DNA from 2 places in the Kitasatospora sp. NBC_00458 genome. Region 1 is predicted to be linked to the other one. Evidence: riboswitches for the same ligand, from Rfam matches in the RefSeq annotation. Region 1 holds a riboswitch; the other holds the start of a gene.
What was found. A riboswitch is a leader RNA that binds a small molecule or an ion and turns the genes downstream of it on or off. The one in region 1 is predicted to bind S-adenosylmethionine.
Positions count from the first base shown of each region.

Region 2: it holds a riboswitch for S-adenosylmethionine, as region 1 does, so the genes downstream of both, OG550_RS10415 (aminotransferase class V-fold PLP-dependent enzyme) here and thrC (threonine synthase) in region 1, are expected to answer to the same signal.

Region 1 covers NZ_CP107904.1:5,068,672-5,072,329, forward strand. Annotated here, with positions in the region: gene OG550_RS21125 (alpha,alpha-trehalose-phosphate synthase (UDP-forming)) at 1-793, opposite strand, end outside; gene OG550_RS21130 (glucosyl-3-phosphoglycerate synthase) at 843-1,874, opposite strand; SAM riboswitch class I at 2,024-2,159, shown strand; gene thrC (threonine synthase) at 2,177-3,457, shown strand; gene OG550_RS21140 (ubiquitin-like small modifier protein 1) at 3,533-3,658, shown strand, end outside.
Region 2 covers NZ_CP107904.1:2,650,726-2,654,383, reverse strand. Annotated here, with positions in the region: gene trpD (anthranilate phosphoribosyltransferase) at 1-861, shown strand, start outside; SAM riboswitch class IV at 1,028-1,145, shown strand; gene OG550_RS10415 (aminotransferase class V-fold PLP-dependent enzyme) at 1,198-2,598, shown strand; gene OG550_RS10410 (Lrp/AsnC ligand binding domain-containing protein) at 2,650-2,931, opposite strand; gene OG550_RS10405 (rhomboid family intramembrane serine protease) at 2,973-3,658, opposite strand, start outside.

The DNA.
Region 1 (3,658 bases):
CGAGGCCGTGGACGCCGAGGCGGGTGGTGCGGCCCCCGTGCGTGACGGTGAGGGCGGCGCGGTCGACGGCGGCGCCGAGGACGCTCTCGCAGCAGTCGGCGAAGGCGAGCGCCCAGCGGCGGGTGAGGAAGCCGGCCCGGTCGGCGCCGAGGATGCCGGTGAGGACCGTCCGGGCGACGTCGTCGGGCAGCAGCCGGAAGTACTCGGGCGGCGCCCAGGGGGTGTGTGAGAAGTGGCCGATCCGCAGGTCGGGGCGGGCGGCCCGGAGCAGTGCCGGGGTCAGCGAGAGGTGGTAGTCCTGGACCAGGACGGCCGCGCCGGGGGCGGCCTCGGCGGCGAGGGCCCCGGCGAAGGCGGCGTTGTACGCGGTGTAGGCCTGCCACTCGGTGCGGAAGCCGGCGTCGAAGGCGGGTGCGGTCGGGGTGTCGTACAGCAGGTGGTGGATGAACCAGAGGGTCGAGTTGGCGACGCCGTTGTAGGCCCGCGCGAAGGTCTCCGGGTCTATGTCCAGCATCCGGACGGCCTGCCCGCCGACGTCGTGGCCGGCCCGGTCGAGGCGGCCGTCGGGGGCCTCCCGGGCGGCCCGGCGGTCGGCGTCGGAGAGGGCGGCGCAGACCCAGACGGCGTCCGGGTCGTCGATGGCGGAGAGGCCGGAGACGAGGCCGCCGCCCCCTCTGCGGAGGGTCAGCGTGCCGTCGTCCGCGGTGCCGAACGACACTGGTCCCCGGTTGGACGCCACCAGGACGGGGGCGGTGCCGGTCGGATTCGAACGTTCGGTCGTGAGATCGCCCATGGTTGGTTGGTTGCCGGGGGGTCCGGGCCGCAAACCCGTCGGGGAGGCCCTAACGCCGGGTGGCGTATTCGGGGACGGTGTGCATCGGGGGGCGTTCGGTGGCGGTGACCGGGTGGGTGTGGGCGGTGAAGGCGCGGGTCTCCGGGTCGCGGGTGAACTGGGTGAGCAGCGGGTGGACCAGGTCGGCGGAGGCCTTGAGCCGGTGGGTGCGGTCGAGCCGTTCGAGGGCGGTGCGGTAGATGGTGGCGGCCATCCGGCCGAGGGCCTGGCCGTCCTGGTGGCGGTGGTGGCGGACCCCGACGTCCACCTGGGCGAGCGCGTCGAGTCCGGCCGTCTCCAGGGCGTCGACCAGCAGGCCGAGTTCGACGCCGTAGCCGGTGGGGAAGGGCAGGCGTTCGAGCAGTGAGCGGCGCGCCGCGTACTCGCCGCCGAGGGGCTGGACGAAACCGGCGAGTTCCGGCCAGTGCAGGTTGAGCAGCGGGCGGGCGACCAGTTCGGTGACCCGGCCGCCGCCGGAGGGGATGACGGCGGCGTCGCCCGTGGCGGAGTCGCCCGGCGCCACTGCCAGCGGGCGGTCGTACATGGCCTTGACCAGCTGGATGTGCGCGTCGGTGAGCAGCGGGCCGATGATGCCGGAGACCAGGGCGGGGTCGAACTCGCGCAGGTCGGCGTCGACGAAGCAGACGATCTCGCCGTGGGTGACCAGCAGCGAGCGCCAGAGCACCTCGCCCTTGCCGGGGGCGGCGGGCAGCCGGGGGAGGATCGCGTCGCGGTGGAACACGGTGGCGCCGGCCTCGGCGGCGACCGCGGCGGTGGCGTCGGTGGAGCCGGAGTCGACCACGACCAGCTCGTCGACCAGCGGCAGCCGTTCCACCAGCTCGCGGCGGATGATGCGGACGATGTCGCCGACGGTGGCCTCCTCGTCCAGCGCGGGCAGGACGACGCTGACCGTGCCGGCCGGGCCCAGGGCGCGCTTGGCCGCGAGCAGGAGGTCCACCGGGCGGTCGGCCGCGCTCCACGAGCGCCGGCGCAGCCAGGACGCCGTCTCGGGGAGGAGCTCGGGGATCGGTTCGGCGGGCACTGTTCTCTCCTCGGCGGGTTCGGATGGGACGGGTCATCTCGCGTGGCGGACGGTCCCGTTCGGGGTTGACGCCTTCGGTTACAGTCTTCGTACAGCGGTCGGACCTTCGCACGCCGGGGTCTCCGCTGAGCACGACCACAACTTCACAGAGCTCATCCAGAGGGACTGAGGGAACGGCCCGTCGACGTCCCGGCAACCTTCTCGCGCGGCTGTCTTCGACAGGCCCCGGCGGGACAGGTGCCAATTCCGGCCTGTGGCGCGACCGCGTCACGGGGAAGATGAGGAGAGAGGCCTCCGCCATCATGGCTATCGACACCGCCGCACCCGTCACCGTTGACCTCGGCCCCGCCGCCGCGCTGTCCTGTCGCGAGTGCGGCACCCGGTTCCCGCTCGGCCCCAGCTTCGCCTGTGTGGAGTGTTTCGGCCCGCTGGAGATCGCCTACGAGTTCGGCAGCGAGGGCGCGGAGGAGCTGCGCAAGCGCATCGAGGCCGGTCCGGCGTCGATCTGGCGGTACGCGCCGCTGCTGCCGGTGCCCGCCGACGTCGCCACCAAGCCGAACCTGAACCCCGGGTGGACCCCGCTGGTGAAGGCCGACAACCTGGGCCGCGAGCTCGGGTTCACCGCCCAGCTGCACGTCAAGGACGACTCGGGCAACCCGACCCACTCCTTCAAGGACCGTGTGGTGGCGTGCGCGATCGAGGCGGCGCGGGCCTTCGGCTACACCACCCTCTCCTGCTCCTCGACCGGCAACCTGGCCGGTGCGGTGGGCGCGGCCGCGGCCCGGGCCGGCTTCAAGTCCTGCGTGTTCATCCCGCACGACCTGGAGCAGGGCAAGGTCGTCATGGCCGGTGTGTACGGCGGCGAGCTGGTCGGCATCGAGGGCAACTACGACGACGTGAACCGCTTCTGCTCCGAGCTGATCGGCGACCCGGCCGGCGAGGGCTGGGGCTTCGTCAACGTCAACCTGCGCCCCTACTACGGCGAGGGCTCCAAGACGCTGGCGTACGAGATCTGCGAGCAGCTCGGCTGGCGGCTGCCGGAGCAGATCGTGATCCCGATCGCCTCGGGCTCGCAGCTGACCAAGATCGACAAGGGTCTGCAGGAGCTGATCAAGCTGGGCCTGGTCGAGGACCGGCCGTACCGGATCTTCGGCGCCCAGGCGGCGGGCTGCTCGCCGGTGTCGGCGGCGTTCAAGGCCGGCCACGACGTGATCCGGCCGGTCAAGCCGGACACCATCGCCAAGTCGCTGGCGATCGGCAACCCGGCCGACGGCCCGTACGTGCTCGACATCGCCCGGCGCACCGGCGGTGCGGTGGAGGACGTGACGGACGAGGAGGTCGTGGCGGCGATCCGGCTGCTGGCCCGCACCGAGGGCGTCTTCGCCGAGACCGCGGGCGGGGTGACCGTCGGCGTGCTCAAGAAGCTCGTCGAGACCGGGCAGCTGGACCCGTCGAAGGAGACCGTCGCGATCAACACCGGCGACGGCCTCAAGACGCTCGACGCCGTCTCGGAGGCCGGCATGACCGCCGTGATCCGGCCGACGCTGGCCTCGTTCCGCGACGCCGGCCTGGCGTCGGCCTGACCGGCCCGTTCCGGGCCCTGCGCCCGCCGCCGTCCCAGCCCCGCCCCGCCCCCCCGCAACGAGGAGATGACCCCCATGAGCGCCAACGTCCGCATCCCGACCATCCTGCGCACCTACACCGGCGGCGCCAGTGAGGTGGCCGCCGAGGGCGCGACCCTGGGCGACGTCATCGCCGACCTGGAGAAGAACCACGCCGGGATC
Region 2 (3,658 bases), 2.4 Mb from region 1:
TCCGGCCTGGTCGACTCGATGTACGCGCACGCCGAGCCGCTGTCCGTCCCCGGCCCGGCGGTGGACATCGTCGGCACCGGTGGCGACCGGGCCAAGACCGTCAACATCTCGACCATGTCGGCGATCGTCGCGGCCGCGGCCGGCGCCAAGGTGGTCAAGCACGGCAACCGGGCGGCCTCCTCGTCGAGCGGCTCCTCGGACGTGCTGGAGAAGCTGGGCATCCGGCTGGACCTGTCGCCGCGCCGGGTCGCCGAGGTGGCCGAGGAGGTGGGGCTCACCTTCTGCTTCGCGGCGACCTTCCACCCGTCGATGCGGCACGCCGCCCCGGCCCGGCGCGACCTCGGGGTGCCGACCGCGTTCAACATCCTCGGTCCGCTCACCAACCCGGCACGGGTCACCGCGCACGCGATCGGCTGCTTCGACACCCGGCTCGCGGCGCTGATCGCCGGCGTGCTGGCGCGGCGCGGCTCCACCGCGCTGGTCTTCCGGGGTGACGACGGCCTCGACGAGCTGACCATCACCACCACCTCGCAGGTCTGGGTGGTCCGCGACGGCGCCGTCACCGAGACCTCCTTCGACCCGCGCGACGTCGGCATCGAGCCGGTCGGCATCGAGGCGCTGCGCGGGGCGGACCCGGCGTACAACGCCGAGGTCGCGCGCCGGCTGCTGGCCGGGGAGCACGGTCCGGTCCGGGACGCCGTGGTGCTGAACTCGGCGGCGGCGCTGGTGGCGCTCGACCTGACCGACGCGCCGCTGGCCGAGCAGCTGGCGGCCGGCATGGCGCGGACGGCGGCGGCGATCGACTCGGGTGCCGCCCGGGACCTGCTGAAGCACTGGTCGGAGGCCACCGCCGGAGCCTGAGGCGCCGTCAGGGGTCGGCCGGGGCGTCCCGGCCGGCCCTTTCGCGTTCCCGCGCCCGGGCGGGGCGGAGGTCCGGAGGGCCCGGGGCCGACCGGTCCCCGGACGGCCGTCCGGGATGTGGACCCCTGTTTGACCACCGGGCGGACGCGACCTAGAGTTTTCGCCAGGTCATGAGCGACAGCGTCAAGCCCCAGCTGGCTGTCCGGCAACCCTCCGTCCGTGGCGGGGTGCCCTGGGTGAGGACCGGGTCATGCGGCGAACCGTCCGCGTGACAAGCGCGGACACCGGACGACTTTGCACTCCCGGGGTCCTGACCCGTAGAAGGAGTGCATCCCCATGTCCCTTTCCTCCCCGCAGTCGCCGGCCGCCGTCCTCGACCAGGCGCCCTCCCCGCAGGCCCTCCTCAGCGTCCTCGGCCACGACGTCCAGGTCCCGCTGGCCACCGGTGAGAAGGTCGGCTACGCGGCGCTCGACTACGCCGCCAGCGCCCCGGCGCTCCAGCGGGTCTGGGACGACGTCGCCGCCTACGCCCCCTACTACGGCAGCGTGCACCGCGGCGCCGGCTACCTCTCGCAGCTCTCCACCGACCTGTTCGAGCAGAGCCGCCGCACCGTCACCGAGTTCCTGGACCTGCGCGAGGGCGACCAGGTGGTCTTCACCCGCGCCACCACCGACTCGCTGAACCTGCTGGCCGCCGCCGTCCCCGCCGGCACCCGGGTGTTCGCGTTCGAGACCGAGCACCACGCCTCGCTGCTGCCCTGGGCGCACGCCGGCCTGGCCGTCACCTACCTGCGCGCCCCGCGCTCGCACGCCGAGGCGGTCGCCGCCTTCGACGCCGCGCTGGCCGAGGCCCCCGAGGGCCCGAAGCTGCTCTGTGTCACCGGCGCCTCGAACGTCACCGGCGAGCTGTGGCCGGTCGCCGAACTGACCCGGACCGCCCACCGGTACGGCGCCCGGGTGGTGCTGGACGCCGCGCAGCTGGCCCCGCACCACCGGGTCTCGGTGCGCGAGCTGGACGTGGACTGGATCGCCTTCTCCGGGCACAAGCTGTACGCGCCCTTCGGCGCCGGGGTGCTGGCCGGCCGGTCCGACTGGCTGGACGCGGCCGATCCGTACCTGGCCGGCGGCGGCGCCACCCGGACCGTGGCCCGGGAGGAGGACGGCTCGGTGGCCGTGCAGTGGCACACCGGCCCGGCGCGGCACGAGGCCGGCTCCCCGAACGTGATCGGCGCGTACGCGATCGCCTCCGCCTGCCGGGCGCTGACCGAGGCCGGCTTCGACGCCCTGGAGGCCCGCGAGCGCGCGCTGGTCGACCGGCTGAAGGCGGGCCTGGCGGAGGTCCCGCAGGTCAAGGTGCTCAACCTGTTCGGCCCGGAGTCGGCCCGGGTGGGCGTGCTCTCCTTCGTCGTCCAGGGCTGGAACAGCTCGCACTTCTCGGCCGCGCTCTCCGCCGAGTACGGCATCGGCGTGCGCGACGGCCTGTTCTGTGCGCACCCGCTGGTCCGCACCCTGCTCGGTGACGAGGACGTCGCGCCGTCCGAGTGCGGGGCGCCGGAGCCGTCGCTGCCGGGCGAGCGCAGCCTGAACGCGATCCGGGTGAGCTTCGGTGCGGGCACCCCGGACGAGCACGTGGACCGGTTCCTGACCGCTGTCCGCGAGCTGGTCACCGACGGCGCGGCCTGGAACTACCGGAACGAGGGCGGCCGCTGCGTCGCGGACACCCGGCGCGGCGCCTGAGCGGGCGCCCGGCACTCCGACGGGCGGGGCGCCCGTCGGAGGACTGACGGGTCAGGCGTCGAGGCCGATCGCGAAGGCGGCTTCGAGGTCGTGCTGGGAGTAGGTGCGGAAGGCGATCTGGGTCTCGGTGTGGGCCACGCCCGGGACCTTGTTGAGCCGGCCGGGGATGACCTCGGCGAGGTCGTCGTGCCGCCGCACCCGCACCATCGCGACCAGGTCGTACCCGCCGGTCACCGAGTAGACCTCGCTGACGCCCTCGATGGCGGCGATCGCCTCGGCGATCTCCGGGATGCGGTCGACACTGGTCTTGATCAGGACGATGGCGGTGATCACGGTGCGAGCTCCTTTGTGAGGTGCCGCCAGGGTATCGGGCGTCAGCCGGGCGGTCGCGGGGGGCGGGCGGCCCGGGTCCGGCGCTCGGCGAGGGTGCAGGCGTAGAGGAAGCCGGCCGCGAAACCGATGACGTGCACCAGGTAGGCGACTCCGGGGCCGGCCGAGTGGACCGACCACCACTGCAGGGCGAACCAGAGCCCGAGCACCAGCCAGGCGGGGAACCGCAGCGGCAGGAAGAGCAGCAGCGGGACGAGCGTGGTGACCCGGGCGCGCGGGTGCAGCCGGAGGTAGACGCCGAGGACGGCCGAGATCGCCCCGGAGGCACCGATCAGCACCCGGGTGGAGTTCGGCGAGTGCGCCTCGGCGAGCGCGAAGCCGTAGGTGGCCACCGCGCCGGCCGCCAGGTAGAAGAGGACGAACCGGGAGCGGCCCAGCCGCCGTTCGACGGTCGGGCCGAAGACGTGGAGGAAGAGCAGGTTGCCCAGCAGGTGCAGCCAGCCGCCGTGCAGGAAGAGCGCGCTGAGCACCGAGAGCGCCGGGTGCTTCCCCGGGGTCGGCGCGGCCGGGCAGCCGGGCACCGGGTCGGGGGCCTCGGCCAGCTGTTCGGCGGTGAGCGGGTGCCCGGTCAGCAGTTCGGCGGGCACGGTCCCCCAGCGCTGCTCGTAGCGCTGCTCGGCGCAGACCCGCTCCTGGCCGCGCCCGTACAGCGGGTTGAGTCCGGCGGCGG